DNA from 2 places in the Paenibacillus sp. FSL H8-0261 genome. Region 1 is predicted to be linked to the other one. Evidence: riboswitches for the same ligand, from Rfam matches in the RefSeq annotation. Region 1 holds a riboswitch; the other holds the start of a gene.
The links. Region 1 has a riboswitch for cyclic di-GMP ahead of MHI27_RS10215 (DUF6612 family protein). Riboswitches for the same ligand answer to the same signal wherever they lie in the genome.
Positions count from the first base shown of each region.

Region 1 (16,580 bases):
GACAGAACTGATTCGGGTCGAGGTTTTTACGGATATACGATTATCGCGGTACCATTTTTCCTTTTTAATCAGCACCTTCTCACTGTGCAGGTCGGTAAACAGCCCTTTGGTCAGCTTAATCCGGTTATAGGGCAGTTGACTTTCCTCCCCGAGGATCGAAATTTCCGATTCTGCGTCTTGATCACGGATGGCTTTGGCGGCATGGACGGCGGCTACTCCGCCGCCAACTATAACGTAATGTTTTGTCATCCTATGTTCCTCCTCCCTAAAATGAACTCAGCAGCAAATCCGAAACAAATTCAGCCGCGTTTTTAATTTTTTGAACTTTCTCAGGCTCTTTCGGGGAAAATCTGATTCGTACAGGGAACTCTACATGTGTCATCCCCGTGGATTTAATAACCTCAGATGTGCTTTGCACCGTCATATTTGTTCCATTCAGATAATCCTGAATGACTTCAATGGCTTCACCACTCCAGCCGTAGGAGCCAAAGGCTGCAGCAAGTTTACCTTCCAGATTCATATTGTGCAATTCTTTCAGAATGTTCTCCAGGTTCCCAATCATGTCCGCGTATTTAGTGGAGCTGCCAATAAAGACCGCGTCAGCTGACGTTATACTGTTCAGAATATCGGTGGCACTACTTTTATCTGCATCCCAGACCTCTGTCTCTATATTATTTTCCTGCAAGCAATCCTGTAAGATTTTGGCCATCTTCTTAGTACTGTTCTTGATGGTGGTATATACGATCGTTGCCTTTTTTCCTTGCGTCGTTTCACGGCTCAACGTGGCGTACATCCCGATATATTTACGTATGTCCTTCCGAATCACAAACCCATGGGAAGGAGCGATCATCCGGATCTCAAGATCCTTAACAGCCTCTAACAGTGTTCTTACATATCTTCTGTGAGGATGAATAATTGCTGCGTAATAGCCCTGGAAATCTTCCGTAATATCAAACCCGGCTTCATCGCTGAATAGATTCTCCACCGCAACATGCGTGCTGAAAATATCACAAGGAAATAAGATTTGATCTTCGATACAATAGGTGATCATCGTTTCTGCGGTATGGAGATACGGTGTTTCTTTAAACAGCAGCGTTTTCCCACCAATATCCAGCTTGTCTCCATCTTTCACCACCAGGAAGTTCCGGCTATGAAGCTTGTACATTTCCTGCAATTCTGGAACAGCAATCTCGGTGCATACGATCGTGGCGTTTGCAGCCTTGGCAGCGAGAGCTGCCAGTCCACCAGAGTGATCAGGCTCTGTATGGTTAATGACAATGTAATGAATATCTAGAAGATCAATCATTTCACCCAGGCACTCGGCATATTCACGTCCGAATTCCATATCTACGGTATCAATGACAGTCGGCTTACCTGTTTTTAATAAGTAGGAATTATAGGTAGTTCCTTTTTCTAGAATCAGGCGATGAAAAGGAACATGACGGTTATCAATTTTGCCTATCCAGTAAATATCCTCGGCGATTTTCTTGAATTGTGTACTCATTTCTATAACCTCCAATGTTTGATTGATAATGTTTATCAACAACCATATTTTATTATGGCTGCCAAACAAAAAAGAGGATTTGAATCAAATTATGAAAGTTTGAAAAAAATGAATACCTTTAATTTAGACGATCTAAATAAAGTGATTATGCGTTGGGTCACATTTTAAATAAAAAGCCACACAAATGTTTGCACTTCGCCTTAAAGAAAGAATAACCCATAACAACTTTATGCCATATCCTAATGAAAATAATAAAAAGGTGGATATCCATGACTGAAATACAAATAGCTGCTGTGGGAGATCTAATGGTCAAACGTTATATTATTTCGGATGCTAAACAGCCTGATGGAACCTATTCGTTCAGCCCCCTGTTTGCAAAAGTAGCTCCTTATCTGAAACAGGCTGATTTGACGATTGGCAATCTCGAAACCACCTTTGCTGGAAGTGGCCCCGAATGCCGGAAAAGCCCACGATCAGGCGGTCCGATATTCAAATGTCCAGACGAACTGGCCCCTGCACTTAAGGAAGCCGGATTCGACGTATTAGTAACGGCCAACAATCATTGCATGGATTATGGTGCCCCGGGTCTGGTTCGGACGTTACGAGTTCTGGACCGTAATGGAATCGACCACACGGGAACAGCTAAATCATTAGAAGAATCCAAGAGAACGCTTATTAAAAACGTCAAAGGAATTACGATTGGCATCCTCTCCTACACAGCAGGAACTAACCGAATTCCTGTACCAGTGAGTAAGCCATGGCTGGTTAATCGGATATCTACGCCCAAGATCATTCGGGAGATTCGAGATTTAAAAAAGAAAGTCGATCTAGTCTTGCTTTATCTGCATTTCGGAAGCGAATATCGTTACACTCCAAACAAGAGGCAAAAAGAGCTGGTCAATCTCTTCTTTAAAAATGGCGCCGACATCATACTGGGGTCTCACCCACATGTTCTTCAACCGTTAGCGCTTCGGGGAAAAAAACAATTCGTTATTTACTCATTGGGGAATTTTGTTTCTACTAAATTAATGAATATTCCTTATACACAAAGCGGTATCATACTTACGCTTAAAATAAAGAAGGATGAAAAAGGAAACACGAGTATAACTAACGTAGGTTACATCCCGACTTGTGTAGATCGAAGAATAAAAAGCGGCAGGAAAATTACAGAGATCATCCCCATCCGCGACGCATTAAAGAGAAGCGCCACCGACATAAAAACAGAGCGGCGAAATCTCATGAATCGAATGTTGAAACATACGACAACAATCTTAAAGAAGGAATAGAAACGTTATTAAAATAGAGAATACAGCAAAAAGCGCTGTTCTGTAGAACAGCGCTTTTTGCTCAATATGAAATCGACCTTATTATTCTAGTTCGGCCGGTTTTACAATGGTTGTACCTTTGTTATTCTTGGAATATTTAGCTTCGATTTTCGTGTTGTATGTATCTTTTTCTCCGTCACTTGTCAGTACATAACTCAGATCGACTGTCAGCTTTTCCGTTTGCCAGGTCTTAGTATTGACGAATAATTTCCAAGTTACGCTTTTAGGTTGAACAGTCTCTCCATCCCAGAGGTTCTCCTGGTCATAGAGTTTGATTATTCCCTTAGCTGCTGTCGGATCAGTTACCGTGAACTGCAGGACAGTCTGTGCGCCAGCAGTGCTGACTTTCATAGATTTTTTATAATTTTTAACCGAATCAAGCATGGAAACAGGATCGTATTGACCTTTGGAGTAAAAAGAATCCCACTCCATCTTCTCCAGTGCAATCCAATACTGTGCATCGGGATCGATTGGCTCGCCGTCATCGTCGTAACCTTCATCTTCAGATTCATCGATCAGTTCACTTCCGTCTACAAGATAGTAAAACTCCTTGTCATTGGCATATAGACTGTACGATGTTTCTAAAAGACTACTATCAACGGTGCCAGCTGCAGCAAAATTCGGCAGTCGATTAATATCCAGCTTCAGTGTGTTAGTGTTGCTGATACGTACCCCACCGCTCTGAATATCCTGTTTTTTGATCACATCTAAGTGAAAATTCTTTATTGCTTTAGAGGCCGCCGTTACTTTGCTAATCATTTGATCCGCGGTTACTGCTGTTGTGGTAGCTGCAGACACGACTTCAGGATTAGACATCCATCCGATCGTTCCGGACAGCAATAAAGCACCTACTGCCAAACTAGTGCCTATTGTTTTGAAAAAACTTTTCATGTACTTCCCCTTTCAGCCCCTTGCGATAATGTAACGCCGTATAGATCGAAATAATAAAAGAGCTCAAAATAGACTACATATTCTTAGAGCTATCCTTTATGCTTCATAAGACATCCCTATGGCGGCCTGGCGATCATTTCCTTCTGTAGAAAGGCTTTAGACCCATGGCTTTGTGTCATCATCTTTCGATGATTTTACCTTTAACGCGGACATTCAATTAGTTTTAATTAGCTTACGGACGCATGTCCCACCGCTAATTTTATCATGGTTATAATTACCTGTAAACGACTTATCTTCCATTCAAATTCGCTATGATGCTCAGAAGAAATACTTCACTCAAAATGAAAAATGAACGATTACATACGCTTATAAGTCTTATTAATGAGAACAGCAAAGACAGGGGGTGCAGCAAAATGTGTGACCGAGAAATTTTCGAGCTCTATAAAGAACAAGTATATTATTTTTGTTACTACTTAATGAAAAATCAGGCAGATGCAGAGGATATTTGCCAAGAGGTATTTGTAAAGGTTATCTTAGCGGATAAGTCTAAGGTAAGAAACTTGAAATCTTGGATTTTACGAATTGCTTCGAATGAGTGCCACAGTGTGATTAAAAGGCGTAAGACGGGGTGGATGAAAGAAGTACGTAATTATTTACTATCCAGGTCTGAGGAATCAAACCCTGTAGAAAAACGGTTGGATCGACAGGAAACTAAAAAAGAATTACAAGGGTTATACAGTCAGCTTCCCGACAAAATCAGAATGGTAGTAGTCCTTCGTTTTATAAACGAATTGACTGTACCCGAGATCTCTAAAGTTATGAGCATACCCGAAGGAACTGTAAAATCCAGACTGAACAAGGGACTTAAAATACTAAATAGAATGGGTGGAACTCAACTAAAGGAGCTGAGTAGTAATGAATCTGTATATTGAAAAAGATAGACATATTCCCCGACCGGATTATGATTTGATGTGGACTACCATTGAACAAGAAGCATATAAACGTCAAAGAAATCTGAATGCCTCCCAGAATACTCCTAGGCCTAATAAAAAGGTTGTTCCTATCAGCATCGTCTTCTCTTGCCTCTTACTTGTCGCCATTCCTGTATTCGCTAGTATGACGATTAATTGGGATAAAATTGGTGGGCGAAGTGTGAGCAATGCATTAAATAACGGCATCGGTCAACAGTATAATCTTCAAGCTTCCAGTTCAGGAGTAACAATGAATTTGAACGGTGTTGTAACTGACGGAGAAAAAATGAAAATGCTGTTATCACTTGATACTAAATCTGATCTATCCCAATATACTGGATTTGCTACAGAGGAAAACACCATGACTAGTGAATCCGGTGCCAAGGCAAAGGTATACGGTTATTTAGAATACGATCCTGAAAGCCAGAAACTCATTGGAGTATATGAGACACCTGATACATTAAAGGATGATAAAAAGGACTACAAGTTTGAAGCACGGAATCTCATTTTTTACCGTAATCAGAATATTCCCTTACAATCTAATCATCAAGCAGGGGATACAATCGATACTGGAGTTAAGCAATATCCAAGCATTCAAATCGAATCCGTTCGACATGTTTCCAATCAAACCATTATCCGTTACAAAGTCGCTGCATCACCATCTGACTTAGGACGGGGTAATCCACATTTGGTAGTTAGTACTGCAGGTCAAGAGAATGAGGCAATTCCAACCATCATGCCTAACGAAGGATCGGATTTATTTATTGAACAGGTTTTCAATATAACTGAATCAGATTGGAAGGAAGCTAGTCTTCATTTTAGTTACATTGAAGAAGCGAAACGTATTTCAGGTACATGGAAGTTCGATTTTAAAGCAGATGGACAAAAAGCAAGTGAGGCGATTTACACTAAGAAACTGTATAACAGTCCTGAATTTCAAGAAAAGACCGGTATAACCTTAGATCAGCTAGTGGTTACCCCTTTGGATATCCAAATTCTAATAGATGAAAATGATTCGCTTAAAAAAGGAATTGTCCACTATAATACCGCTCAGTTGGTTATAGGTGATAAAACAATCACTGGGGGTTGGAATTTGAAAGGAGATCATTCCGAAAGCTACCAGCATTTATTTCAATTTGAATCTCCGGAATGGTATAACAACTGGTCCGATGTTCCAATGAAACTTATATTAAAGGATGCTGTCATTGAGAAACGTGATACCAGTAAGAATTGGATCACAATAAACAAACCTAAAGAAGAAAAACAGTTCACTTCACTTGATGTCGATGGATTAGACATTGAATTCACGTACTATACTGAAGGCGAAAATTTGATTGTTGAATCATCATCCAAATCTCCTCACTTCAAAAGCGTTAACCAAACTACGTTACGGATTAATGGCAAAGAAGTGGTGCCTGAAATTACACCTAAGGGCATGATATCTACAGGAACTAATATTGATAGCTACAAAGATATTCCTTTCGACGAAAAAATCGAACTGAACCCTGGTATCTATAAATATAGCGCTCCTAGCCGGAACGAGGAAATTAAACTTTAATACAGGAAGTTAATCTATTGTCCCGCCCTTTTTAGTTAATCCTAAGGGCGGGTTATTTTTTGGATAGAATCAATTCTGTTATGTATCTCTTTTATTTCCTTCATAACAAAAAAAGCATAGAACGGACTCAAGTCCGCCTTATGCTTTCCATTATTAGGATAAACAATATTTAACCAGCGCATCACGCACACCATGCTCATTGTTCGAACCCGTAACAGCATTCGCTGCCGCTTTTACCTCTACAGGAGAATTATCCATCGCCACGCCCATCCCCGCATAGGTAAGCATAGAAATATCATTAAAATAATTACCGATTGAGAGGACTTCTTCTTGCGGAATTCCCAACTTCACAGCGAGATTTCTTAATGCGTTTCCCTTAGAAGATTCGGGATGCATCAAATCAACGAAAAATTCACCACTCCGCAAAATATTGTACTCAGGAGCCCAAGTACGCCATTCACGTTCAGCTTCGTCAAGGATTTCTGGCTGTGTAAATACAGTAAACTTAACAACCGGTTCACGGAAATCTTCCCATGCGGGCAGCGTCGCTGGCACAATACGGAAGTGCTCATACATATAATTAGCTTCTTTAGTCAGATTCTCTACATTATCAACATACATATCAAAAGCAGTATTCACATCATAATGAATATTGTGCTTACGGCAATAGTCAATATAGGGGTCAAGACCACGTGCATCCATACCATATTGGTGCAGCACTTCTCGATCTTCCACTCGTACCGTCGCTGCTCCATTGTGACCAAGCACGTAACCAGTCAGCCCCATTTCCTCCATGAAAGGAATCGAGTTCTGTGGACTGCGTCCCGTACACAATACGATTTGACCGCCAAGACGTGTAACCTCAGCAATAGCTTCCTTATTCTCAGAGCTTAAGTGGTGATCATCATTTAATAGCGTACCGTCCACATCTAGTGCAATCAGTTTGTATCTCATACTCCACCATCCTTGTCTTTCTTTTTCTATATATAATTGAACTTGAGGCTTTTTGTGTTAAGTGTCAGTCGCAACTATGGTGAATGTTTGGACTTCCAGCCGCTGTTGTTTCCAGATTTCTTAATTTATACCGTTTAAAAGCGGATGAAATCCGGAAACAAAGGCGGTCGCTATCGCTCTTACAGTTCCAAAATTCCCCTCCGTCTCTCCCTTCTCTTATCCCAAGTTTCCAAATTCAATATATATATATCAATTTATATATCATTTTCTCTACTATCCTTCTGACCCATCTGCGCCTAAGAGTGCCAGTTCCTCTAACGTCAGTTCCCGACAAGCTCCAAGCGGCAGACTTTCATCCAGCTTCAATTCTCCCATAGATACACGTTTCAGAAAAGTGACTTTTTTGCCTACCGCCTGAAACATACGCTTCACCTGATGAAATTTCCCCTCAGTGATGATAAGTGAAATATGGGAAATCACTTTGCTGCCGCGCTCTCTTCCAAGAATGGTTAAGTGTGCAGGTAAAGTAACGTAGCCATCTTCCAGCTCCACCCCTGCTGCAAAAGCCGCGACATCATCCGCGTCTACATCGCCCTCGATGGTTGCCTCGTACGTTTTCGGGACATGCTTACGTGGCGACAGCAATTCATGGGCAAGCTTTCCATCATTAGTGATCAGCAGCAGTCCCACAGTATCCTTATCTAGCCTTCCTACAGGAAACGGTTCAAACTGTGCATATTCGTGCTTTAAAAGATCCAAAACCGTCCGATCCCACTTGTCCTCCGTAGCTGACAGGACACCCGGGGGTTTGTTCATCATAAGATATATGAATTCACGGTAGGTAACACCCTCTCCCCCTACCTCTATTTTATCGGCATAAGGATCCACATGGAACCCACTATCTTTTACCACGGTCCCGTTCACCAATATTAAGCCTTGTTTAGCTTGTTTACGGATATCACTGCGCGACCCCACTCCAATATGGGACAACACTTTATCTAATCGTTGTTTTTTGGCGGGCTTACCTGATTGGCTCATTGCTACATCCACCTCCAGCCTGCGGGATATTCGTTCTTGAGTATGCCATCCTGCCACTTACCCCAGCCTGCGCTGTAGCCATCAATGCAGACCAGAACGTATCCCTTTTGGGCACTTCCTATTCTAATAGAGAGACGTTCTTGAGAAATCGACAACGTCTCTCCTTTAAGATAGGAAATAGCTTCATTATTCGTACTGGAGAGTGAGACACTCCGGCAGCTTTCTTCCGGATGCAAAGCTGTAGCCATTGGATGCCCTGGAATAAATCTTCCGTTACGGATTTGTCCTACATACCATCCCGGGCGGATCGTCTTTAATCCATTTAGTCTTTCCTTAGGAAGTGGAGAAATGTACAGATGGTCACCGAACAGAACCGGATATCCTTGCGGTTCCCAACCAAGCTGATCTCGCACAAAATTTCCATACGCAGTCAAAGCTTGCTCGTCACCTGAAACTTGCCGACCACGGTCAGCGCCACCAGTAGGTTTGTGAGAGGGTTTCCCTTCTTTGCCCCGTCTTCCTTCTGATTTATTGGATGATTTAACGTGTGCTGCACTTTTTGGAGTAGTAGTTCTTGCTCTTGCAGATTCGTTTAACTTGACCTCTAAGTGATCACGTTCCTCCATTGAGCGCTTAGTTCCCCCATGTTGCAATACAGCCATGAAATGTCCTTCGCCTTTCACCTTATGCGGCCACAGTCTTGCTGTACCTGAGAGTTCTCCGAAGCCAGGAGCGAATGAGCCTGTACCTCCTACCGCTACCACTGAGAACTGTGGATGTTCAGAAATAAACTCCGCTATAATTTCCTCATTTTCTTCTGTAGCAAAGGTACAGGTGGAATAGACAAGTGTACCTCCCGGTGCCAATGCTGTTGCAGCAGAACGTAAAATATCCCGCTGCATGGAAGCATATTTGGCAGGTGTACCTGAATCCCACTGCTTCACCATGTCTTCATCTTTACGGAACATCCCTTCACCAGAGCAGGGAGCATCAATCAAGATCTTGTCAAAAAAAAGCGGGAATGCAGCCGCGATATGATCTGGACTTTCGTTCAAAACAATACCATTACGAACCCCATACAGCTCCAGATTTTTAGCTAGAGCTTTAGTCCGTTCTGGATGAAGATCATTACTAACCAGCAATCCTTCACCTAACAGCTTGGCTGAAATCTGCGTAGATTTCCCCCCAGGGGCGGCACATAAATCAAGTACACGATCACCTGGTTCAATATTAAGCAATTCCACAGGTGCCATCGCACTCGGCTCTTGAATGTAATACAAACCTGCGTGGTAGTGAGGATGTTTACCAGGTCTAGCCCCATTCTCTGTATAAAATCCTGTCGGACACCAAGGAATGGGTTCCAGTCCTAAAGTAGAAAGAGCCTTTAAGCTCTCCACGGAAATCTTCAAGGTGTTAACACGGACGCCTCCGTATGGGGTTTCCTTATAAGAATCCGCAAATTGATTATAATCTGTTCCCAGCATGTCCATCATACGCTCGCTGAAAGAACTGGGCAATTGTGCCGCCATGATGCCGTCCTCCTGATAGTATTGCAAAAATTTAGGTGTTTAAAGATTCAAGGAACACCCCTACGGGTGTCCCTTATACAATACTCATATATAGAGGATCTTTTACTTACGATGAAAGGATGTCGGTCTCTGAGGACCACGTCGTTGAGGGTTATTCGGTGTGATAGCTACAGCTGCATTCTCCACTTGGTCCGCTAGACTCGGATCAACAATCTCTATGGTCAGATCGTAATAAGAAAATGGCCGCTCATCATATGATGCTAAGCGCCGAACATAATCTTTCACTTCCTCCACGAGTTTCGCCAGATTAATGCCGAGTGTCGCTGCTGGATATTCCTCCAGTTTGGCAGAAGCACCACTCAGCATAATAGCTGCACCGCGCACATTCTGATTGCGAAAATGGTATAACCCTACCGCTACTTGGAGAAGTGCTTTGTACAAAGGATTTCGTTCCTGGGCAAGCCACAGTTCTTCGAGTACCTCGTGACATTCGAAATAATCCCTGTCACGATTAAAGTACACTAGGTATTCCAAGTACAATGGTTCATAAGCCATCCGGCAAACTATCCTTTTTAGCTGCGGAAAGAAGTCCCCGCACATGATCTAGAAGTTCCTTCATCGCTTCCATATCCTGAACCTGCCATATTTCGTTAAAGCGAGCCTGCGTATCTATAGCCTCATTCACCAAGTGATAGAAATACAATTGATGAATGGCCTTGAGAATCTGAGTGGTCATATTCGAGTTTTCCTCGAATGTCTTCTGTGCTTCCAGAATCTCTTCCCGAATACTGGACATTTCACTGTCGAGGATCGATGCTGCTTCAGCTGCCGTCTTTAGTCGAACACGCATTTCATCGGGTAGACTCTCCCGATATTTATAGTTCAGGGAATGCTCTATGGTAGCCCAGAAATTCATAGCTAGCGTACGAATTTGGATCTCCGCGAGCACAATTTTCTGGCCAAGCGCTGTTTGCACAGGATATTTAATAATCATATGGAAGCTGCGGTAGCCGCTCTCTTTATAATTAGTGATGTAATCCTTCTCATAGAGTACTTCAAGATCCTTACGGGCCCGGATATATTCGGCCACTCTGCGGATATCCTCCACGAATTGGCACATGATCCGAATTCCTGCAATGTCTTCAATCCCCGTCTCCAGATCTTCCATCTTCACATTCAGCCGTTTAGCCTTTTCCAGAATGCTTGACAGCCGCTTTACACGCCCCGTTACGAATTCTATCGGCGTGTATTCCTCTCTTTTCTTCAACTCCGAACGCATTGTTTTGAATTTAACTTTCAATTCTTCCACAGTCTGTTCATATGGAAGCAAAAAAGTTCCCCAGTCCCTGCCGTCCATCGCCTTCGTCCTCCTGTCCTTTCGTCTCCTTCAGTGATGATCAGCGCCCACTGCTTCAGAGATATGACTGAATCCATCCCGCCGTAATAGCTGCCGTAATCCGGCATGCAATTTGCGGTTAACCTCCGGTCCTTCGTAGATGAGAGCTGTATAAATTTCGACCAGACTTGCACCTGCTCTTATCTTGTCATACGCATCCTGACTGGTGAAAATGCCGCCTGATCCTATGATCGGCATCTTTCCTTCCGTCTGGCGATAAATACTGCGAATGATCTCCGTTGAGCGGTCCCGCAGCGGTTTGCCGCTTAAGCCCCCCGTCTCATTAGCCTTTTCATGACTAAGTCCATCACGGTTCAATGTAGTATTCGTAGCAATAATACCATCCATACCAGCTTCTGTCAGTGTCTGAACCATAAACTCCAGCTCTTCATCACTTACGTCTGGTGCTATCTTAACCAACAAGCTTTTGGTAATCCCGGTCGCTTTACGCTGAATCTCCATTTCTTCCTTCACTTGAGCCAGCAGGAACGATAATTCACTGCCATGCTGGAGATTGCGAAGACCAGGTGTATTCGGCGAGCTAATATTGACCACAAAAAAATCACCGTACGGATAAAGCGTACGGATGCACTGACGATAGTCTTCATGAGCCGCTTCATTACTAGTTATCTTATTCCGGCCAATATTAACTGCTATAGGAATTCTCCGATTCTTTATTTTCTTCAGACGCTGTGCCATAGCATCAGCCCCTTCATTATTGAAGCCCATTCGATTAATCAGCGCTTCATCCGAAGGAAGACGGAACAAACGAGGGCTATCATTACCTGGTTGACCCTTAGGGGTAACCGTGCCCACTTCCATAAATCCAAACCCGATCGAAGAGAATCCGACTACCGCATCGGCATTTTTATCTAAACCTGCAGCAAGTCCAACTGGCGTCGGGAAATGCGTGCCAAACAGATCAACCGCTAAATCCGCCGTTTCAGGAACTCCGTACATTAAACGTAGCGCCGCGCTTCCACCTGGCACTGATGACGATTTATCCAATCCACCTATGACGAGATGGTGAGCCTTCTCGGGATCAATCTTGAAAAAAATTGGTTTACCAAAATTACGATACAACACCGTTCTCGCTCCTTAAGGGGTACTTCACTAATCCACGTGTCTACCCGTTTCTGTAGGTTTCTTCTTAATTTTAGCCTTTTCTTGAACAAAAGAAAAGTATTTTACAGTGCGAGTATATTGAGTACATAACGCAGAGTATAGTAATTTTGTTGTAAACGCATTACAATATAGGTGTAATCAGCGATTAAGAGAGAAAGAAGGTATGCCCAGTATGTCTACTAAACGTAAACCACCAACTTTGCAGCAAAAGAAAGAAGAAGTTAACCGTAAAGCGCTAATGTGGATTGGCGTCAGTTTAACTTTACTAATTCTTCTAATCATCGTTCTGTTTATCGTTGCAGGAAACTAATTCAGCCAGTGGTATACTTTGTGGGGGTTGGTCTGATCATGCTTAGCAGTAGAGCTGAAGCGTTTAGCCGGCACAAGCTGCTTTTCAGGCAGAACCCCTTTACTAATCACTACTGTTGTACCTTTAGGAATCAGCGCGAAGAGCTCCTCCACATCTTCTCGGCCCATTCGAATACATCCAAGTGATTCATCCTTACCAACACTGTCAGGCTCATTCGTACCATGAATAGCATAATTACTGTCCGAAAGCTGAAGCCCTCTGCTGCCGAAATCCCCATCATCTCGACCATTTGGATTGACGACTTTATCTGTAATCACGAAATTCCCCTCTGGTGTCTTATCTCCGCCAAGTCCTACCGCATAATTTCGTAGAATAATAGAACCGCTGACTACCGCCAACCGGTGATTTTGTTTATCCACAACGACCCTCAGCGGCTGATCAAAAAAAGGAACGTCACTCGCAACACTTCCACTCACACTTAATGCTGTCGGTATAGTCCTCACACCATCGTTTGATGAGCTTGAAGGCTCCGCTATGTCTTCTGTTCCCGATGCCATCTTGTTCTTAGCCACCGCTTTAAGAGGGCTGAATTCCCGCTTCATGACGGTTGTCGTCCCACCTATCCAGTTCTCAGGAAAAGATCCCGTCAAATCCGCTAATGTATCTGGAAGCTTCCCTTTAGCATCTTGATAAGCCCGAATTGCACTCCATAGTGTGGCAAGCTCCTCTTGGTCACCCTGCCATTCTGCTCCATCCTTGGCGAGTTGCCCTTGCTCTGGCGGCTCACATGCACATTCCTTAGGATCGTAAGACTGATATACCAGCCGTCCCTTTCCATTCTTTTGCAATGTGAAATTTAGCGGAAGCTTTTCTTTCCAGAGCAGCCATTTCCCCTCTCGCTCCATCCCTAACGCAGCAGCTTCAAAAGGTTCTTTACGCATTAGCATTTTCGCCATTAGCTTTCCTTGCGAAGCCTCAGTTGCATTTTCTTGCGCTGTATACATCACTTTTTTCGCCTCAATAACCGGCTCTTGGACGGAGTCTTTTGGATCTGGCAGATCTTTGACTTCTGGAGCTGCCGTGTCTTGAAGGACTTCTTGTTCTTCAGTAACACCAATACCCGGAGCCACTGCTGAAGGTACCATTAACAGTATAAGAAGCATTAGCGCCAGTGATATGTATCTCAATCTTTGTTGGCCGCGCTCACGCTGGCGACTCGCTTGCAGCAATCCATCTTCGTATTCGCGCAGCATTTCAGCAGGTACCTTACTATGCTCGAAAGCCTCATACACTTCACCAGCCTGATTGAAGCAATAATTAGCTTTTCCATGTTGACCGTTCTTATAGTATTCCTTCCCCAGCAAGTACCATGCCATTTTGTTATCAGGGTGCATCTGTACATATGCTTTGAGGTGCTGTGAGTTCTTCATCGGAACCTCCGAGAGTTTATAATTCCTACTTTATTAATATCGGTCAGACACAGCAAAAAAGACATCCCTAGCCGAACAAAATGTTCGCAGAAGATGTCTTTATCTGGTGTCGCACGTTACTCTTTATCGAGTAATTAACCTTCTTTGTTAAAAGGTTCGTCCGCAATTTTAATGGAGTCGGTTGGGCAACCATCACAGGAATCTTGGAGATCATCAAACAAATCGTCCGGAATCGCTGTCACACCGCAGTTTCTGTCATTTTCGTAAATAACTTCTGCCAAACCTTCATCATCGTAATCAAAAATATCAGGAGCCGTTGCGCCACATGCACCACAAGCGATACAAGTGTCTTTTTCGACCCAAGTGTACTTAGCCATTTTTTTCTCTGCCTCCCGTTAAGCAATGCTGCGCTGTTGAACCAGCGTCTTATTTTTCTCATATTAATATAAAAAGAATACAATTTCAATTGATTTTCAATACGTTTGCATTTCTGACGCATTCTATAGTATCAATTTCGACACGTTTTTTCAATCTTTATCTGACTCAACAGACAACAGATTATCCTTTTGCAGTGAGGTACCTCGTTCCTTATGATTACGGAGCCTTGCAGAATGGGTGTCACTTAACATCCCAGCGGTCAAAACTGCATTTTCACCAAACTTATTGCGAAGCATATCCATAGCCTTGGTCAGTGACTCTTTCTTAGGCTGCTGTTCGTAATCGAACAAATCCAGCTGAATTGCAGAATCCTCTTTAGCGATCAATCCTTGCAAGGTCACACCAAGCAGTCGAACGGGCTTCTCACCATTCCAATGTCGAACATAAAGATCACAGACAGACTTGTAGATATCTTCTCCACTCTCTGAAGGCGCCTCAAGCTGCCGCGAACGTGTAATGGTCTTCATATCCGGTGTCCGAATGGTAAGCTGCACACCTGAAGCCACAAGCCCTTGCTTTCGCAAGCGCCGCGCTACCTGATCACTTAGATTCAGCAAAATGGGGCGTACCTCAGCAAGGCCAATAACATCCCGCGGCAGTGTAGTGGTGTGTCCGATCGACTTACTTTGCTCTCGCTCAGGATTTACTATCCCATGATCGATGCCGTTCCCTGCACGCTTTAGCCAGGAGCCCATAACTCCAAAATTCTCAACCAGCATTTTCTCATCAGACGCCGCTAATTGACCAATGCTGTAAATTCCCAGCTTACGGAGCTTCTCTGCCGTTTTTCCACCGATACCGAACATTTCATTACAGGGCTTATCCCATAAAATCTTAGGTACATCCCGCAGCCGCAGCACCGAAATACCATTTGGCTTTTTTAAATCCGAAGCCATCTTCGCCAGGAGCTTATTTGGAGCAATACCAATGGAGCATGGCAAGCCCAATTCTTCCATTATACGGCGCTGAATAGTTTCCGCAATTTCCATAGGCGTACCGAATTGCCTGGAGCCGGTTATATCTAAGTAACATTCATCTATCGACACTGCTTCCAGTAATGGTGTATAGCTATAAGCAATCTGCATAAACGCATTAGAATATTTGCGGTATAAATGGAAGTCCGGCTTAATAACGATAAGCGATGGACAAATACGAAGCGCCTTCTGAACCTGCATACCCGTCGAGATCCCCAATCTGCGGGCGACATACGAACAAGTAACAATAATCCCTTTCCGTAATTCAACGCTACCCGCAACCGCAGTAGCCTTACCTCTGAATTGGTCAGGATCCTCTGCCTCATGTACCGAGCAATAAAAAGCATTCATATCCACATGCAGGATAACCCTGCCACTCGTTGGATAATACTGATCAACATTCTGCACAATATCTACCTTCTTATCCTCAGGGTCTCTATTGTCCAATTTAGAATACCTCTCCGCTGCGGTTAGGTCAACTTAAGAAGCTGTAAAGTTCTTTGTTACATTCCCGCGTAAAAATGCTATAATGTATAAATTCATTTCCCTTGCCAATGCTTCCGATGTGAGTTTTGCACGAAGTGAATCCGGAAGACGAAGCTTACAAAACTTTTAGGAGGACACTCATGTCTAAGTCCATCTCCATCTTCGATACTACATTACGCGACGGCACCCAAGGTGAAGGCATCAGTCTGTCGGCTGACGACAAGCTGAAGATTGCCAAGAAGCTCGATGATCTGGGTGTGCACTATATTGAAGGTGGCATCCCGGGAAGCAACAATAAAGACATTGAATTTTTTAAAAGAGTCAAGGAGCTTCATCTGAACGCCAAAATCACAGCGTTCGGCAGCACACGGCGGAAGAATTCCTTGGCCGAAAACGATGACAATTTAAAACGTATGATTGATGCAGGAGTTCCTGCTGCTACACTCGTCGGAAAGTCTTGGGATTTTCATGTACACACTGCATTACAGACTACGCTTGAGGAGAATCTCGCCATGATTGGCGACTCCATATCCTACTTGAAACGCAAAGGCCTTGAAGTAATTTTTGACGCCGAGCATTTCTTTGATGGATACAAGAACAATCCTGAATATGCAGCAGCCGTTCTGTCCAAAGCCCGGGAAGCCGGAGCAG
Region 1 covers NZ_CP150297.1:2,364,738-2,381,317, reverse strand. Annotated here, with positions in the region: gene MHI27_RS10230 (NAD(P)/FAD-dependent oxidoreductase) at 1-249, opposite strand, end outside; gene MHI27_RS10225 (FprA family A-type flavoprotein) at 266-1,504, opposite strand; gene MHI27_RS10220 (CapA family protein) at 1,774-2,790, shown strand; gene MHI27_RS10215 (DUF6612 family protein) at 2,872-3,720, opposite strand; cyclic di-GMP riboswitch class I at 3,838-3,929, opposite strand; gene MHI27_RS10210 (RNA polymerase sigma factor) at 4,134-4,652, shown strand; gene MHI27_RS10205 (DUF4179 domain-containing protein) at 4,636-6,249, shown strand; gene MHI27_RS10200 (Cof-type HAD-IIB family hydrolase) at 6,403-7,203, opposite strand; gene MHI27_RS10195 (pseudouridine synthase) at 7,477-8,241, opposite strand; gene MHI27_RS10190 (RsmB/NOP family class I SAM-dependent RNA methyltransferase) at 8,244-9,770, opposite strand; gene MHI27_RS10185 (DUF309 domain-containing protein) at 9,873-10,325, opposite strand; gene MHI27_RS10180 (GTP pyrophosphokinase family protein) at 10,315-11,127, opposite strand; gene MHI27_RS10175 (quinone-dependent dihydroorotate dehydrogenase) at 11,158-12,252, opposite strand; gene MHI27_RS10170 (hypothetical protein) at 12,464-12,601, shown strand; gene MHI27_RS10165 (L,D-transpeptidase family protein) at 12,598-14,031, opposite strand; gene MHI27_RS10160 (ferredoxin) at 14,166-14,408, opposite strand; gene MHI27_RS10155 (DNA polymerase IV) at 14,559-15,890, opposite strand; gene cimA (citramalate synthase) at 16,070-16,580, shown strand, end outside.

Region 2 (16,580 bases), 2.0 Mb from region 1:
AGATTATTCACATGAATACGAGATGGATTTGCGGATTCGCAGTAACGAAGCTAAAGCTAATATTGAAGGTGCTTATCAGACAATGGGCGGAGTAGCATCTGTTACCGCACATATCGAAGAGTTGACGGAGAGACTGGGGTCAAATATGAAATATGCTCGTCAAGGAATGACAACCATGGTTGATTCCTTGAGCATCGCAGATGCTGTGATGAAGGATTTACAGATGCAGAGCGGGGACATGTTAGCTAAGTTTACTATCTTGAGTAATCATATTGCGATGGTAGAAGAGATCAATACGCTTATTAACGGAATTGTGGATGAGACCTCACTGCTAGCGCTTAATGCTTCTATAGAAGCGGCCCGGGCCGGGGAACAGGGCCGCGGATTTGCGGTGGTGGCCAGCCGGATTCGGCAGCTGGCTGATCAAAGCAAGAGCTCGGTAGACCGTTCCTCTGGCATCTTGCTCGACATTAATAACGGAGTACAGCAGGTGCTGGAATCCGTGACGAAAGAGCAAGCTTCAGTGGAACGTGGGGTGAACGAGGTCGGCACTGTGAAGCTTCGACTCGATGATATCGCGTCGAGAGTCGATGAGGTAGGCAGCGCCGTAACAGAAACCATCGATGCTGCCGCGAAGCAGGGCAAGCTGATTGTTGAAGTGACGACGGAGCTGAGTGGGGCAGTGGCTATCGTGAATGAGACGATTGCCAATGTCGATCTTACGCTGGAACAGGTGACACGGCAGCGGAGCCAGATCGGGCAGCTGAACGAAGTCAGCGCTAATCTGTTAGCGGAGTCGCAATCGTTGCAGCAATCGGTTACCAGCATAGCAGCCCGAGAAGAAATCGAGATGAGCCAATATGCTGCCCGGCTTAAAGAAATGCAGAGTCTCTTGGAGACAATTTCAACTAAGGAAGAACTGTACGACCCAGATACTGAAGTTCATCAAGGTGTTTTGACCTCTTACATTAAAAAAATTCCGGATGTACAAGCCATTTGGTCCAATCGGACGGATGGGACCTTTATCTATTCCGAGCCAGCGGCTGGCCTCTTGAATGCCAAGCGACGTGATTGGTGGAATGGGGCCATAAATGAAGGTGAATATGTCTCGAAGCCTTATGTATCAGCGATTACGAAGCGTTCTTGTGTTACATTATCCAGAGCGATTAAGAATCGTCAGGGAGATGTCGTTGGTGTAGTAGGTATCGATTTGGCGGTGTAATAAAACCAGAAAAGCAAGCCTGCTATATTGGGGGGCTTGCTTTTTGTTATTTTAGGTAGTGCTGATCTGCAACTGTTTCCACGTCTCCTGCCAGTTCTTTTTAATAACGCGTTGTTCATAAATAGGGAGTAAGTTCGGGTTTTCAGTAAAATGTGGGGTAGGTCGTAATACTACATGAATAACATCGGAAATTCCGTGTGGAGCGACTAGGATGATTTTACCTGATGGATCTAGGGAGAGTCCAAGCGCTGTGGCGGTTTCCGGAAACTTGGATATCGCATCAACAGCTGATGTATAAGGTGGAAGTTGATTGACGGTATGCATTCTTGCTTCATTTTTAACAGACCAGGGAACATTGGGGTTTAAATCTCTTAGCTTCGCCTCCCAATCCTTTTCCACTTCCTCTTGAAGATTGCTGTCGTCATAATAAATAACATCAACATCTGGCAAAGGTGTCCGTTCTTCAAAGCCATGAAGGGTGTCCCAAATTTTTGCACGCACAAAGCCAGCGCAAACCCACCAGTCAGGTAACTGCAACGATCTAGCATTTTCTAATATATCCATCATCCAGGGATCATTTTGTACAAGCTGTATGATATCTGCCTCGTGTTCTAATTTTTGCAAACCGCCCACCTCCGTATATGTATGTTTTTATTCTGTTCATATCATACAACAAGAGTTTCAATAGAGGTATTAAAGGATAGGCTGAATGGACAGAGGCATGAACTATCTTTATAATAAGTCGACATCTAGTCCTTTGGAGGCGGAGACCGTGCAATATACGTTTACGATTTTACTGCAATTATTCGAAAGAGCTGCACTACTGCTGATGTGTCTGTTCGTGCTGACTCGTCTGCCGCGGTTTAAAGAGATTTTTCAAAAAGGAACCTACGCCCCGCAGGAGCTTGCCATAGCGACGACGATATTCAGTTTATTTGCCATCTTCGGTACCTATAGTGGCATTAATGTGGAAGGCTCGCTTGTGAATGTGCGAATTATCGCCATCGTGTCTGGTGGGATTTTGTTCGGGCCATGGGTAGGACTCATAACAGGCATCATCTCAGGGGTTCACCGTTTTTTAATTGATATCGGAGGGGTAACCTCTCTTCCTTGTCTGATTACGAGTATTACCGCAGGGATTGTGTCAGGGGTAATATACCGCCGCACTTCTGGTGAACGTCGCTGGATGGCCGGTATTTTGGCCGGGATGGCCTGTGAAGCCCTGACGATGCTGCTCATTCTAGTGATGGCCGAACCGTCGTCGCTGGGTGTGGATATCGTGTCCAAAATTGCTTTTCCGATGATTATGAGCCAGATTAGTGTCGGTCTGATTGTCATGCTAGTGCAGAGTGTGGAAGGTGAAAAGGAACGGATTGCGGCGAAGCAGTCCAAGCTGGCACTGGATATTGCCAATAAGACCTTGCCTTATTTTCGCAATATTAATCCCGAGTCGCTTCGTACCATCTGCCAAATTATCAAAGAAGATATCGGTGCAGATGCTGTAGCTATTTCGGATACAAGACTCATTCTCGCTTACGTTGGTGTTGGAGAAGAGGATTATACTACGACCAATGAAATTATAAGTGAAGAAACTAAAGTGACGTTGTCCAGTGGTGAAATTACGATCCGTAACGACGATAGTGATTATGTGAATCCGGAGATTAAATCGCTGATTATTATTCCATTGAAGGAAAAAGGCGAAGTGACGGGAGCGCTCAAAATCTATTACACCAGAGCCCACAAGATCACTTATTCTCTACAAGCTATGGCTGTAGGTTTGTCGCAAATGATCTCTACACTAATGGAAGTATCGCGGGTTGAGGGCATTAAAGAAATGGCGAACAAAGCGGAGCTAAAGGCGCTGCAGACAAGCATTAACCCACACTTTCTGTTCAATGCGCTGAACGCGATTGCGTCCTCGATTCGGATTAACCCGGATAAGGCGCGCGAGCTGATCGTGAATCTGTCCGGTTATATGAGATACAATCTGGAGCTAACGGATGAATTCATTGATATTAAGCGCGAGCTGCAACAGGTTCAACAATACGTAGAGATTGAAAAAGCGCGCTTCGGAAGCCGGCTTAATGTCCTCTATGATATTGATGAGGTTCAGGTTCGGATTCCGAGTCTGATCATTCAGCCGCTTGTAGAGAATGCGATCATACATGGCATATTGAAGGTACGAGGGACGGGAACCGTAACGATTTCTGTAAAAGATCAAGGCGATAATGTGCGAGTTGGCATTCGGGATACCGGAGCTGGCATCAGCGAAGAAACCATAGAGAAGGTCTATGCTGGCGATATGCCGGAGAATAAGATCGGACTGTTTAATGTACATCAACGGGTCAAGCTCATCTATGGAACTGGTCTTACGATTCAGAGGCTCGATAAAGGGACGAACATTTATTTTGATGTCAAAAAGGAGGGTCTATGAGAGCAATTATCGTGGAGGATGAAGAGCTAGCAAGACAGGAACTGGCTTATTTAATAGAAACTCACAGTGGGATCGACATTGCCGCACAATTTGAAGATGGGCTGGATGCACTCAAATTTTTACAGGTTGAGACGGTAGATGTGATTTTTCTGGACATTAACATACCCTCGATCGACGGAGTACTGCTGGCTCAGAATATTAGCAGATTCTCGGTAAAACCTTATATAGTGTTTATTACTGCGTATAAGGAGCATGCCGCCGAGGCATTTGAGATTGAAGCGTTTGACTATATTCTTAAACCCTACAGTGAGGTTCGTATTAAGGCTATGCTGCACAAGCTAGAGGGGGCGTTCGCTGCTCGCGGAAGACATGGGGAAGAGGAACGTAATCCAGTTAGTGATAAAGTGAATCTGTGGAAAAATGAAAAGATTATCGTAGTGAATGCTGATGATATTTATTACGCCTCCGCACAAGAGAAAAGTACGAGCGTAATAACTAAAGGTGAGGAGTATAGTATGGCGCTCAGCATCAGCGATTTTTATAATCGACTGCCGGAGGATCGTTTTTTTCGCTGCCATCGTTCCTATATCGTTAACCTGTCCAAAATCAAGGAAATCATCCCTTGGTTCAACAATACATACTTGTTGCGCCTGCATGATTTGGAGTTTGAGGTGCCGGTAAGTCGAAGCAAGGTAAAGGAATTCAGGCAGATCATGCGCCTATAAATGCAGTTCATTCTTCATTTTCGTCATCTCATGCCAAATTTCTCTCAACATCCGCTGGTTTAGCTACAATAAAGAGGCAATAGAAGCTCTTGTAGCAGATCACGAGAGGGAAAGAAGGAATAGACCATGACTTCGACGATGGACAACAAAAACGCCAAACGGTGGCTTATCGTATTAGGAACAGTAATTATGCAGATGGGTCTAGGTACCATTTATACATGGAGCTTGTTCAATGCACATCTGGTAACAAAATTCGGATGGGAGCTTAATTCTGTTTCGATTACGTTTTCGATCACGAGCTTTGCACTCGCTTTTGCGACTTTGTTCGCAGGGAAATTGCAGGATCGTTTTGGTCTTCGCCGGTTAACTGCCGCCGCAGGGATTGTGCTTGGTCTAGGATTGATTCTTAGCTCTCAGGCCAATTCGCTTCTAATGTTCTATATATTGGCTGGTGTAATCGTTGGTTTTGCAGACGGAACAGCTTATATCACTTCATTATCTAACTTAATTAAATGGTTTCCGAATAATAAAGGCTTAATCTCCGGTGTGTCCGTGGGTGCTTACGGAACGGGGAGTTTGATTTTTAAATATATCAATGGTAGTTTGATCGACTCGGTGGGTGTGTCTAATACGTTTATGTATTGGGGCATGATTGTTATGGTGATGATTGTAATCGGTTCCTTGCTCGTCAGAGAAGCTCCAGTACAAGCGGCATCACTGGGTGCAACAGCAACTTCGACTATCGCTAAACCAAAAGACTACACGGTAAAAGAAATGCTACGTACGAAAGAAGCTTATCTGTTGTTCATTATTTTCTTTACCGCTTGTATGTGTGGTCTGTATTTGATCGGTATTGTAAAAGACATCGGTGTGCAGCTGGCTGGACTTGATGTACAGACGGCAGCTAATGCCGTAGCGATGATCGCAATTTTTAATACAGCAGGACGTTTGATCTTGGGTGCCTTGTCTGACAAAATGAGCCGTTTGAAGCTGGTAGGCGCTTCGCTTGCAGTAACGGCAGCCGCTATGTTGACCCTAAGCTATGCGACGCTGAATTTCGGACTGTTCTTCACTTGTGTAGCTGCCATTGCATTCTGCTTCGGGGGTAACATTACAGTGTTCCCGGCGATTGTCAGTGACTTCTTTGGTCTTAAGAATCACAGTAAGAACTATGGAATCGTATATCAAGGTTTCGGTATTGGAGCCCTTTCCGGTTCGTTCATCGCTGTCTTCCTGGGCGGGTTTAAACCTACCTTCGTGATCTTTGGTCTCTTGTGTCTTCTGGCCTGTATCATCGCGATTTCGCTAAAACCTCCGGTGGAGAAAGCGAAAGAGAAGAAAGCGCTTCGGCTCAAAGCTACAGAACGGACGGCTTAAAGGTAAAAAGACAATAAATTAAACAAAGACGTACAAACTGACAACAGTTGTACGTCTTTTTTCTAATGGCGGGCAGTAGTCCGTGGAGCATGTGAAACAAAAAAACTAAGGTGATCTGAATTCAGAATGAATTACTCATTGGAGAATATTACAGAAACACGGTCCGTATTGCAGCTACTATTGATTTTTGGCTCATTCTGCTAGGGTTACGGACTGTATAGCTCTTATTAGCCTCTACATGTGTATAATTGGAGTGAATTTGGGAGAATAGTTCGGTTTACATAGGCACTTTTTTCGCTGCCCAAGTGTTATAGAAGATATAAAGGTTAAGGAGGTGCTTACAACGCCACAGGATTCGCTAGACCCAAAGGAGCTGGAAGAGTTCATCATTAGTATTCAAAAGGGCAATATCGAACGGTATGCTTTTATCGTTAGAGCTTTCCAAACGCCAATCTACCACTATTGCTATCGTTTGTTAGAAAACAAGCAGGATGCGGAGGACGCAGTTCAGGATATTTTGGTAAAAGGCTATCAATCTATCCATCAATACAAGTCGCAAATGCATTTCTCGGCATGGCTCTATCGAATCGCGTATCATCATTGCTTAAACCTGCTGCGCAGACGGCGTTTGCAAAAGCGAGTCATGAGTATCTTCAAGCCTGATTTTATGTCTGCAAGTCCTGAACAAGAGCTGGATGATCGGTTGTTTAATCCCTCATTGTCAGCCGCTTTAGCACAGTTGTCGCTGGAAGAGAGGAATATGCTTATTCTGCGGGTGTTCGAGGAAAAAACTTATGCGGAGATAAGCGAAATTCTTGGGGTCAGTCCCAATGCACTGACGAAGAGAATGAATCGGATCAAGCGGAAGGTGCAGGAAGTTATGAAATTGGAGGAGGAGATCAGATGGAACGAACCACAATCAGCGATGAATACCAAAATATAATTTATGCCTCAGCCGGGAATGAACTTCTGGGTGAGATCGATGTAGAAGAGAAGGTTATGGGACATATCCGTGGCATATCAGAGCAAAAGCGATCATTCTCGCTCTCGCTGAAGACGATGAATAAAACAACGACAATTGCCAGTATGTTAGCCTTGTTCCTGATGATCTCAGTGACAGCTTACGCTGCATCGGAATATATACAGATCCGCAATAGTGAAGGCGTAGTAAAGGTTCAGCATGTTGCGCCGAATGAATCTGCAGGAGTAGCCTCCTATGATAAGTATGCACAGAAAGTAGATGCTTTCGCTAAACCGGGAGAATTGATCGCCTATCTTGTGAACAATAATGTAGGTGCAGTAGGCTTGGCAACAGAATTGTCTTTTAAGTATACAGAGCAGCGGATAGGCGAATATTCTGATTTCCTGAAGGAAATCAAACGGACAGGGGCGCCGATGCTTCCTGCATTGGTAGCAGGGTATGCTTTTGAATATGGGGTTATAAACCCTAATCATCCGACTACGGATGCGGAGAAGAACAGTTCTCTATATCAGGAGACGTTACAAGATCTTACTGCCCAAGCAAACAAAGATAAGGGAAGTAGTAATTTATTTATGAAGGCTATACCTTGGTCGGAACCAGGCTGGATCAGTGCAATTTACTCCAAGAATAATGCTTTTATAGGTATCTCTGCCACGATCATGCATGGCGGGAAAGTGTTCGTGGAGCAAGAACCTGAGAATCAAGCGGATAAGATTATGGTGGCAGGCACAGAAGTGATCTATAACAAAGTAGTGAAGGAAGAGGTAAGCTACGATTATCTGAATTGGTATAACGAGAAGCAGGATGCGTATTATACACTAAGCAGCTACGGAGATAAGATTTTGAGTAAGGAGCAATTTCTGCAGGTGGCTGGTGAGCTGCTGAAGTAGATTCTTGTAGTTTTGTAGTTGCATGCGCTAAGCTAGTTGTACTATATACAATTAAAGTTAACTAATACCTTTATATAAGCCCTGTAGTTGTATTTAATACAGCTATTACTGGTTAGATTAGTGGAAATAAACGTTTTTACGGATTTTAGTTGTAGAGAATGCAATTAAGGAAGAGGATATGGGAGAGTTGATTCAGATATAAAAGAAGGTATCCCTAATGCGAAGCTTTAGGGATACCTTCTTTATATTCTTAAGTCGGAAGATCGATCAGGGTTAGCCTTCCAGCAGCAGTGCTTCTGGATCTTCCAGCAATTCCTTCACTTTGACGAGGAAGCTAACCGCTTCAGAGCCGTCAACGATCCGGTGATCGTAGGAAAGGGCGATATACATCATTGGACGGTTAACGGTTCTTTCTTCGTCCAGCGCAATTGGACGCAATTGAATCTTATGCATCCCTAGAATACCTACTTGAGGGGTATTCAGAATCGGGGTGGATAATAGTGAACCGAATACACCACCGTTGGTGATAGTGAACGTACCGCCTTGAAGCTCGGAGAGACTAAGTGTATTAGCGCGTGCCTTGGAAGCGAGTTCGCCAATCTGACGTTCGATTTCCGGGAAACTAAGGCGATCTGCGTCACGGACAACCGGAACCACCAGACCTTCCTTAGCTGCAACGGCAATACCGATATCGTAGAATTTCTTAACGATCAGATCTTCACCGTCAATCTCTGCATTCAGCAGTGGGTAGGTCTTCAACGCACCGATCACGGCTTTGGTGAAGAAGGACATGAAGCCTAGTCCTACCTCATGCTTCTCTTTAAAAGCATCCTTGCGGCGCTTGCGGATGTCGAGGATCGCTGTCATGTCCACCTCGTTGAAGGTGGTCAGCATGGCTGCGGTCTGCTGCGCTTCTACCAAGCGGCTGGCAATCGTGAGCCGTCTGCGCGACATGCGCTTGCGCTCCACGTTCTTGCCATCCTCCGGCGCGGCTTTGCTCGCTGCCGGCTTCGCTGGCTCCGGCTTGGCTTGTGCCGCCGGAGCTGCCGGTGCAGCGGCCTGTGACGCTGCTGCACCATGACCCGACACATCGGCCTGACCAATCCGGCCGATAGGATCACGGGCGCTAACATCGCCGAGGTCGATGCCGCGCTCCCGTGCCAGCTTGCGTGCGCCCGGCGATGCCAGTGCAGCGGGGCTTTCGCCACCCGCTACAGCGACTTCGGGCGCTGCTACAGGTGCGGCTGCTGCGCTGCCGCTTGCCGGTGCCGCTTCAGGCGCTTTGCTCTCAGCGGCCTGCGGCGTACTGCCGCTAGCGGCTCCAATGATGCCGATGGCTTCGCCAACGGCTACGTTCTCGCCCGCTTGACGTAGGATGGAGGAGATGACACCCTCCACCTCCGCACTAATTTCCAAATTCACTTTATCCGTCTCTAACTCAGCAAGCACATCACCTTGACCTACCGTGTCGCCTTCTTTAACCAGCCATTTGTAGATGGTTCCTTCGGATATAGATTCTCCCAGATCGGGTACTAAGATTTCTGACACAGGCCGTTACCTCCCCAAACATAATGGTTTACGCTATTGTGATACCGTCCTCTTAAGAGGACGGTACAGCTGTTTGTACTTGTGAATTTGCTTTTAGGGCCTCTGAAACAATTCTACGCTGTTCAAAGCTATGAACATCTGCATAACCACTCGCAGGACTGGAACGTTCAGGACGTCCGATATATCTCACGCTAGTGTTTTGCGGTGCGATGTCCCGTAACCGAGGTTCGGTATAACTCCATCCGCCCATATTCTTCGGCTCTTCTTGCACCCAGACAATTTCCTGAAGGGATGTGAAGGAGCTTAAGTGAGCACTCAGTTCATGTTCTGGGAACGGATAGAGTTGCTCTAAGCGCAGTACATGTAGCCATGACCAATCTTTGTCTGAAGCAGCTTCTAGCTCTGTTTGGATGTCGATAGCTACTTTACCGCTGCAGACTACTAGACGTTTGACCTCACCTGGCTTCTGGCCTAGCAGAGGCTCAGCTAACACAGGCTGGAATTGTCCGGAAGCGAGCTCAGTTCCGGCAGATGTGCTGCGCGGATTACGAATGAGACTCTTCGGCGTCATAATCACCAGTGGTTTAGCGTCTTCCTGTCCACATAAAGCAGCTTGGCGCCGCAAGACATGGAAATATTGAGAAGCAGTGGTCAAGTTAGCAACGGTCCAGTTCTCTTCCGCGGATAACTGTAGGAAGCGTTCCAATCTACCACTGGAATGCTCGGGTCCCTGTCCCTCGTAGCCATGCGGTAACATGACGACGAGATTGCTGCGCTGCGTCCATTTCGCACGTCCAGCGGCAATGAACTGATCAAATATAACCTGACCTGCATTGGCGAAGTCGCCATATTGTGCTTCCCAGATGACGAAGGTTTCTGGTGCGAACACATTATAACCATACTCAAAGCCTAGCACAGAAGCTTCAGATAGCGGACTGTTATATACGCCAAAGGAAGCGCGAGAATTACTAAGCTGATGAAGCGGAGAGAATAATTCTCCTGTCTTGCTGTCGTGCAGCACCAGATGGCGGTGTGCGAAGGTGCCACGCTGTGCATCCTGACCGCTAAGTCGAATTGGCGTTCCATCCTTCAGGATGGTTGCGAAGGCGAGGGACTCAGCGAGTGCCCAGTCGACCTTTTCACCCTCATTCAGTGCGTCCTTGCGACGCTGCAGAATTCGCTCCAGTTTCGGATAGACTTGGAATCCATCAGGTACGCTCAGTAGCTCACGATTAATCTCTTGCAGACTGGAGATCGGTACGGCTGTAGTGCCTGCCGCTGAGCGATCTGTATGAAGAGGAATGAAGGCCTTTGGTTCTTTTTTCTTGTGATTGCCTTCCTTCATACTATCGTACGCACGTTGCAATACGCCTTCTGTTTCAACGTGCATCTTTTGTACATCTTCAGCTGTAAGAATTTTTTCACGCTGTAGCCGCTCCGCATACACCTTGTAAACGGTTGGATGATTGCGTACCTTACCGTACACGATAGGTTGTGTAGTTTCAGGATCATCCATTTCGTTATGTCCATGACGACGATAGCCGATGAGATCAATAACGAAATCCTTTTTGAATTGATTGCGATATGCACTAGCTAAACGAACTGCTGATATACAGGCCTCAGGATCATCAGCATTGACATGGATAATTGGAATTTCATATCCTTTGGCGATGTCACTCGCATAATGCGTTGAACGGGAGTCTTCGCTTTCTGTCGTAAAGCCGATCCGGTTATTAACAATGATATGGATCGTCCCGCCATTCTGATAACCTTGAAGTTTGCCAATATTAAGTGTTTCTGCAACAATCCCTTCACCTGGAAAAGCAGCATCGCCATGCATCAGTACCGCCATAGCTTTACTGGTATCAATCTTCGGCAATCCGGCTGTGCTCCGATCTTCTTGAGCAGCACGAGTGAAGCCTTCCACGACAGGATTGACGAATTCCAAGTGACTTGGATTATTCGCTAGTGTTATTCTTGTGCGTACGGTTTCTCCTTCACGGACAGCGCGGTCTGCACCCAGATGGTATTTCACATCACCCGTCCAGCCATAGTTAATGCCTGTAGAGCCTTCGGAAGGGAAAAGCTCCTTGTTCGGAGAATGATGAAACTCTGAAAATATAATGTCATAAGGTTTGCCCAAAATATGTGCAAGAACGTTGAGGCGACCACGATGCGCCATGCCCATCAGAATATGCTCTGCGCCGTCATGCGCAGCAGCGCGTACGATTTCATCCAGCATCGGTACGAGAGCGTCATTGCCTTCCAAGCTGAACCGCTTCTGACCCACAAAGGTTTTGTGGAGGAAGGTTTCGAATTGCTCTACTTGGATCAGGCGGTTTAGCAGCTCTTTACGTTCTGCATTATTTAAAGGCGCTGGTGAGCTTGTGGATTCTGCCTGTCTGTTCAACCATTTCAGTTCTTGTTCTTCATGCACATGCCCGAATTCATAGGCGATTGTCTTGGTGTAAGCCTGACGCATACGCTGAACTGCATCCCATCCGGTATGCACATCATTCGGCGCATTCTCCCAAATGAGCGTGGCAGGTAGTGCGAGCAGATCCTCACGAGTCAGCTCATAGGTTTCGAGTTCAAGATATTTAGCCATGGGATTGTGATCGCGCTCAAGCGGATCAATATCAGCGGCCATATGGCCATATATACGAATATTAGCGATTAGCTTGGAAGCTCTTACTGCCTTTCTAAGCCATTCGGTGTCTCCCGAAATGCGAGGCTGTGGAGCCGGTTCGCTATCCGGTGTTAGGGGTGGGGGACCCGAATTTGTAAAAAGCTCGCGATAATTATTCTCTACGGTGGAAGGATCTTTCACAAACTGTTCATATCTTTCTTGAATGTAGCCTAAATTGGGTCCGTAATACTTACTCCAAATGGATTCGTTATAGGGCTCTTTGGCTGCCATGAATACATCCTCCTTAACGGATGAACTCCATACGTGACATTTTGTGTCAACGCTTACTGGAGCTGTGATGATTGCGGTTTCATTTCTCATCTTATTGTGCTACTTTCCACACGTGTAATCAATTCATTCTTTCGTCCAATACGTTCGCAAAATGGTATGGGTTAGCTTGTTCTAATGAAAAGAACGCTGTTTCTTCTCATTACCCATTCCTAAGGCCCACTAAAATGATTCTAATATCCTTATTTTTAACTAATAGGGAAGGAAGTATCATTCTATCGGCTTAATTAATTTTATGAATAGGACGAGTATCGTGTTAAAAGGACAAGATATCGCACAAAAGAGCTTCTATTTTTTGTTTTTTAATGGAAAAACTAATCAGAAATCGACACACTTTTCCACTTTAGTATAGTATAATGTTATTGCAGTTAGCGATTTTCATATATTTCAAAGTAGATCCTTTCGTGTAAAGGGTCCAGTAAAAGGTAAACCTGCCGAAAGGCAGGGGCACAAAGTCGCGGGTCTAAGGTAGAAATACTATGACAGCCGGATTGCCTGGGGACGTAAAATCTTAGGAGGAGATTTTTTGGACAAGTCCAACCAGGGAAGCAACAGAGAACAGCAGGTCATTGATCTAGACGTTGAGTGGGTACATTTATTATTAGCAGCTAAGAAGGCTGGCATAAAGGCAGATGAAATTCGTCGATTCTTTCATGAGAAGACTGTGCAAGCCGTGCAGTAATACATTTAGTGCGTTATATTTTGAAAAAGGGCCCAGCGATAACTCGCTGGGCCCTTTTTCGGTATATAAGAAAGTATACAAGATAAATAGTCCTTATATTTTACTAGAATATAAAACGCCTTCGCGGTCCATGTTAGGAGGGCGAAGGCGCTTATGTTTGATAGTATGAGTAGAAGAGGATCTTATCAGGTCAGGTGGAATATTAATCCTTCTGATCAAGGCGCCATTTCTGGTAGTCCAGAAACTCCTTGAATTCGCGTTTGCTTATGCCTGAGGCCATAGCTTCCTGCACCAATCGGAACCATTCCGAATCTAAAGGTGACTCCTCAGCATCATTAGGTTCTCCATAGAGCAAAGCGTGGATGGATACCTGAAGCGCATCGGCGATCTTTTCGATAAACTGGATTGAAGGATTGGATTGGATGTTTCTCTCCACATTGCTAAGATACGATTTAGCAACATCCGCTCTGTCCGCAAGCTCAGATAGGGATAACCCCTTTTCTAGGCGGAGATGCTGGATACGTTGGCCCATATTTTGTGCCACTATGCTGACGCCCCTCCGTAATTTTTGTTATTAGTATAGCAAATATCGATAAATTCGACAAAGTTTATTGTAAAGAGAAGAGCAGCATCTACTTATCCGCTTTCCGGAATAAGAATCTGCTGCTCTTCGAATGGAAGACTTATTAGATTATTTAGCGGATCCAGCAGTTTGCTTACCTACGAAATCCCAAGTCAGAGTTAATGAATCTTTTTGGAAGTAGTTTTGCTCTTGGCCGTTATCAACAAATTCGAATTGAACGGTGAAGCTATCATTTGTGCCGGCCTTAATTCCAGATGCTTCGCTAGTACCCCAGATTGCATCAAGTCCAGTATTTTTTACGAGATCCGGTGTCTGAGTCTTCAAATCGGCTAGGGTAGTTTCCCAAACTACTTTCTCTTCACTACCAGGTAAGATGCCGCTTTTATCTTTATTCACCAGGAATTTAACTTTGATGGATTTTGCCAAATCGTTAGCGCCGTTGTTACCACCTACATCATTAATAGAGGTAGCTGTTTTGAGGAGGATCGAACCGATATCAAGTGTACCGTCATTTTTTAGTTTGAAGTCTCTTTTGATCGTATCGCCTGGCTTCAGATCCTTCAAATCAACGATAACTGAAGGGTCGGAGTTCAAATCGAGTGTACCTGCAGCAAATGTAGCAGTGCTTTGTGCAGTGTCACTAAAGTAAGCGAAGGTTCCTCCACCAATCAATGATAAACCCAGTGCTGCTGATGCTACGCCAAGACCCAATGTTTTTTTGATACCCATAATTAAAATTCCTCCTCGGTTTTTGTGGTTTTTTTATAAAAGTTATATATTGTAACTTCCGGTTCGTAAGCGGAAGCGGACAATCAACGAATTACTGTATTTCAGTTGGAGGTGGAGAGGTGGGAAGTATAGCAGCATTTTTCTTTTCGAGTGCAGCTACAGCCTTCCATGATGAATACAGGGCATAGAGCAGGAGCATCAAGCCTGGTACGATCATGAGCACAACACTTCCAGCTTTGGAAACTGCGAAATTCATAGCGTAACCTACGTAAGGTACGGTGACCCCGGTATACTCAGCTACAACATTCGTGGAACTGGTAGGGTTCATATCAGGCGCATCATTGTTATCGCCTTTCGTGCGATACATGGCTTCACCAGTAGCGTTGTTCATTGTTGCTTCTACAACACGGTGAGTAATGAGCAGGTTTTCTTCATTTCTAAAGGTGATCACATCGCCTTTTTTGAAGCGATTCATATCTCCTCCGGGTTTTAAAGCGACAATCGATCCGGTTTGAATCCCTGGTTCCATCGAACCTGAGAGTACCGATTTGATCTGGTATCCGAAGAAGGCAGGTTCACCGCCGGAGGCCTTTGATAAAACTACGGCTACCACCAGCAGAATGAATATCACAAGCATGATGCTCGATAATGTATTGTTGATCATTTTTTTAATCCGCATATTATTCGCCACCTTTAACTTGTTGAGGGTCCGAAGGGGCTGGTGTTGCTACCGGTGGGGAAGTGGTTGTATCTTCCGCTTTTGGCGCCTCCTGAGGAACCGCTTGCTGTGGTACATCTTTTGGAATCGTTAGCTCTTCACCAATTTCCGGAACGACCGGGTTAGTGGCTGGGGCTTCAGGCTGTTCTTTATTTATGTTCTCTGGAGTAGCTTCACCTTTCGGTGGAGTCACTTCCGTTTTTGCTTTCTCCTCAGCTTCTTGCTTTTCTTTTTTCTCCAGTGCCAAACGTTCTTCTTCTTTCTTCGTTTGTTCCAGCGCCTCTAGTCGGGCTTTCTCAAGTGCTTCCAACTGTTGTTCACGGGTTTGACTGATCAATTGGAGCTGACTCTGAAGATTGCTGATTCCTGAAGTAGCCGATTCTTTAAGATCATTCATTTCAGTATTGAGATTTTCATAAGTGGAGGTAAGTTCGCTAGAGATATTGCCGGCCGGCTGACTAAAAGGAATCAGGAAAGGTAACGGCTGCTGAAACGCCTCGTTGCGTAACTCGGGTTGTCCATATACATCACTGGTCACTACCGAAGCAAATGGAAGCCCGATGTCGTGTATGGAGTTTAGATATTGGATGACTCCCTTTAAGGAAGCATTCAGGGATTCAGAGATTACACCGCTTTGATTCAGGCTGCTTTGCAGCTCTCTGAAGAATTGTTCATCCTTGATTTCTAGACAGTTTGAATCTAGAGAGGTCATATATCCTCCAATCTGGAATAGGACGGCTGCTGCTGCGTTCAGCTCTCCATTGATTTCGTTCCAAATTTGGCTGTTGGTGGCCAGTTGCTCATTCACGCCATCGATTTGAGATTGAAGCGCGGAGATTTGTGTGGAAATCTCTTGCGCTGCGACATCAAGCTCATCCAGCGTCATGCCTTCTATTCCCGAAACGTCTGAGAGACTGCCTGAAGGGGTATAGCTTTGCAGCGATCCTTTTAAAGCAGTAGCTCTTTCGATATGATCTTTGAGTTCTGTTAGAAGCCCCTTGATCGAGTTTGGAAATACTTCGCAAAAGCTAATTGTGCTAGTGGTTTGCGTAGTAGCTCCAAAACCACCATAGGTACTACCCACTTGCTGCGAGGTAGTCAGAAACAAGACGGAGACAGCCATTCCTGATTGCAGAACACGTAATCCGATTTGTTTCTTTCGTTTAGGTCTTCTTTTTGCTGATCTGGGTCTCAGAGGAATACCTCCCCTCAATGTCTTGAGTTACTTTGGTTCGTTATTGTTGTTCTTTATTGAGAACAACTTCTGTAATGAATAATACATGGAATAAATTGAAAAGAAAACTGTCAATAAGTCTCGTTTGTGCTCTATAAAGAACAAAAATGTTAATTTATCTCTATTTATCTCGGTTTATCGCTTGATATCTATTTTTATTCGCAATAGAGAACGATGCATAGGAGGGGAATGTATTAAAAATAGCCTAATCATGCGAGAGGCACGATTAGGCTATTAAGAATTCTTGCGAGTTTAATTGTGGGCTCAGTTAGGGAAGACGAGTACCACGTGAACTAACATATAGGTCATACCATTCTTTACGAGTAAGCTCCAGCTTGTCCGCATCGGCGCAGGAAGCGATGCGCTGCGGATTCACAGTCCCAATCATAGGCTGAATAGCTGCCGGATGTGTCATTAGCCAGGATAGCACTATGGCTTCGGGTGTTGTTCCTTTTTCATCTGCAAGTTGTTTAACCATG
Region 2 covers NZ_CP150297.1:409,152-425,731, forward strand. Annotated here, with positions in the region: gene MHI27_RS01830 (methyl-accepting chemotaxis protein) at 1-1,222, shown strand, start outside; gene MHI27_RS01835 (nucleotidyltransferase family protein) at 1,274-1,789, opposite strand; gene MHI27_RS01840 (sensor histidine kinase) at 2,052-3,656, shown strand; gene MHI27_RS01845 (LytTR family DNA-binding domain-containing protein) at 3,653-4,381, shown strand; gene MHI27_RS01850 (OFA family MFS transporter) at 4,508-5,758, shown strand; gene MHI27_RS01855 (RNA polymerase sigma factor) at 6,093-6,701, shown strand; gene MHI27_RS01860 (hypothetical protein) at 6,662-7,630, shown strand; gene odhB (2-oxoglutarate dehydrogenase complex dihydrolipoyllysine-residue succinyltransferase) at 7,904-9,178, opposite strand; gene MHI27_RS01870 (2-oxoglutarate dehydrogenase E1 component) at 9,231-12,098, opposite strand; cyclic di-GMP riboswitch class I at 12,570-12,654, shown strand; gene MHI27_RS01875 (anti-repressor SinI family protein) at 12,682-12,837, shown strand; gene MHI27_RS01880 (helix-turn-helix domain-containing protein) at 13,040-13,369, opposite strand; gene MHI27_RS01885 (TasA family protein) at 13,529-14,149, opposite strand; gene sipW (signal peptidase I SipW) at 14,241-14,828, opposite strand; gene MHI27_RS01895 (hypothetical protein) at 14,830-15,975, opposite strand; gene MHI27_RS01900 (aldo/keto reductase family oxidoreductase) at 16,370-16,580, opposite strand, start outside.
Region 2: it holds a riboswitch for cyclic di-GMP, as region 1 does, so the genes downstream of both, MHI27_RS01875 (anti-repressor SinI family protein) here and MHI27_RS10215 (DUF6612 family protein) in region 1, are expected to answer to the same signal.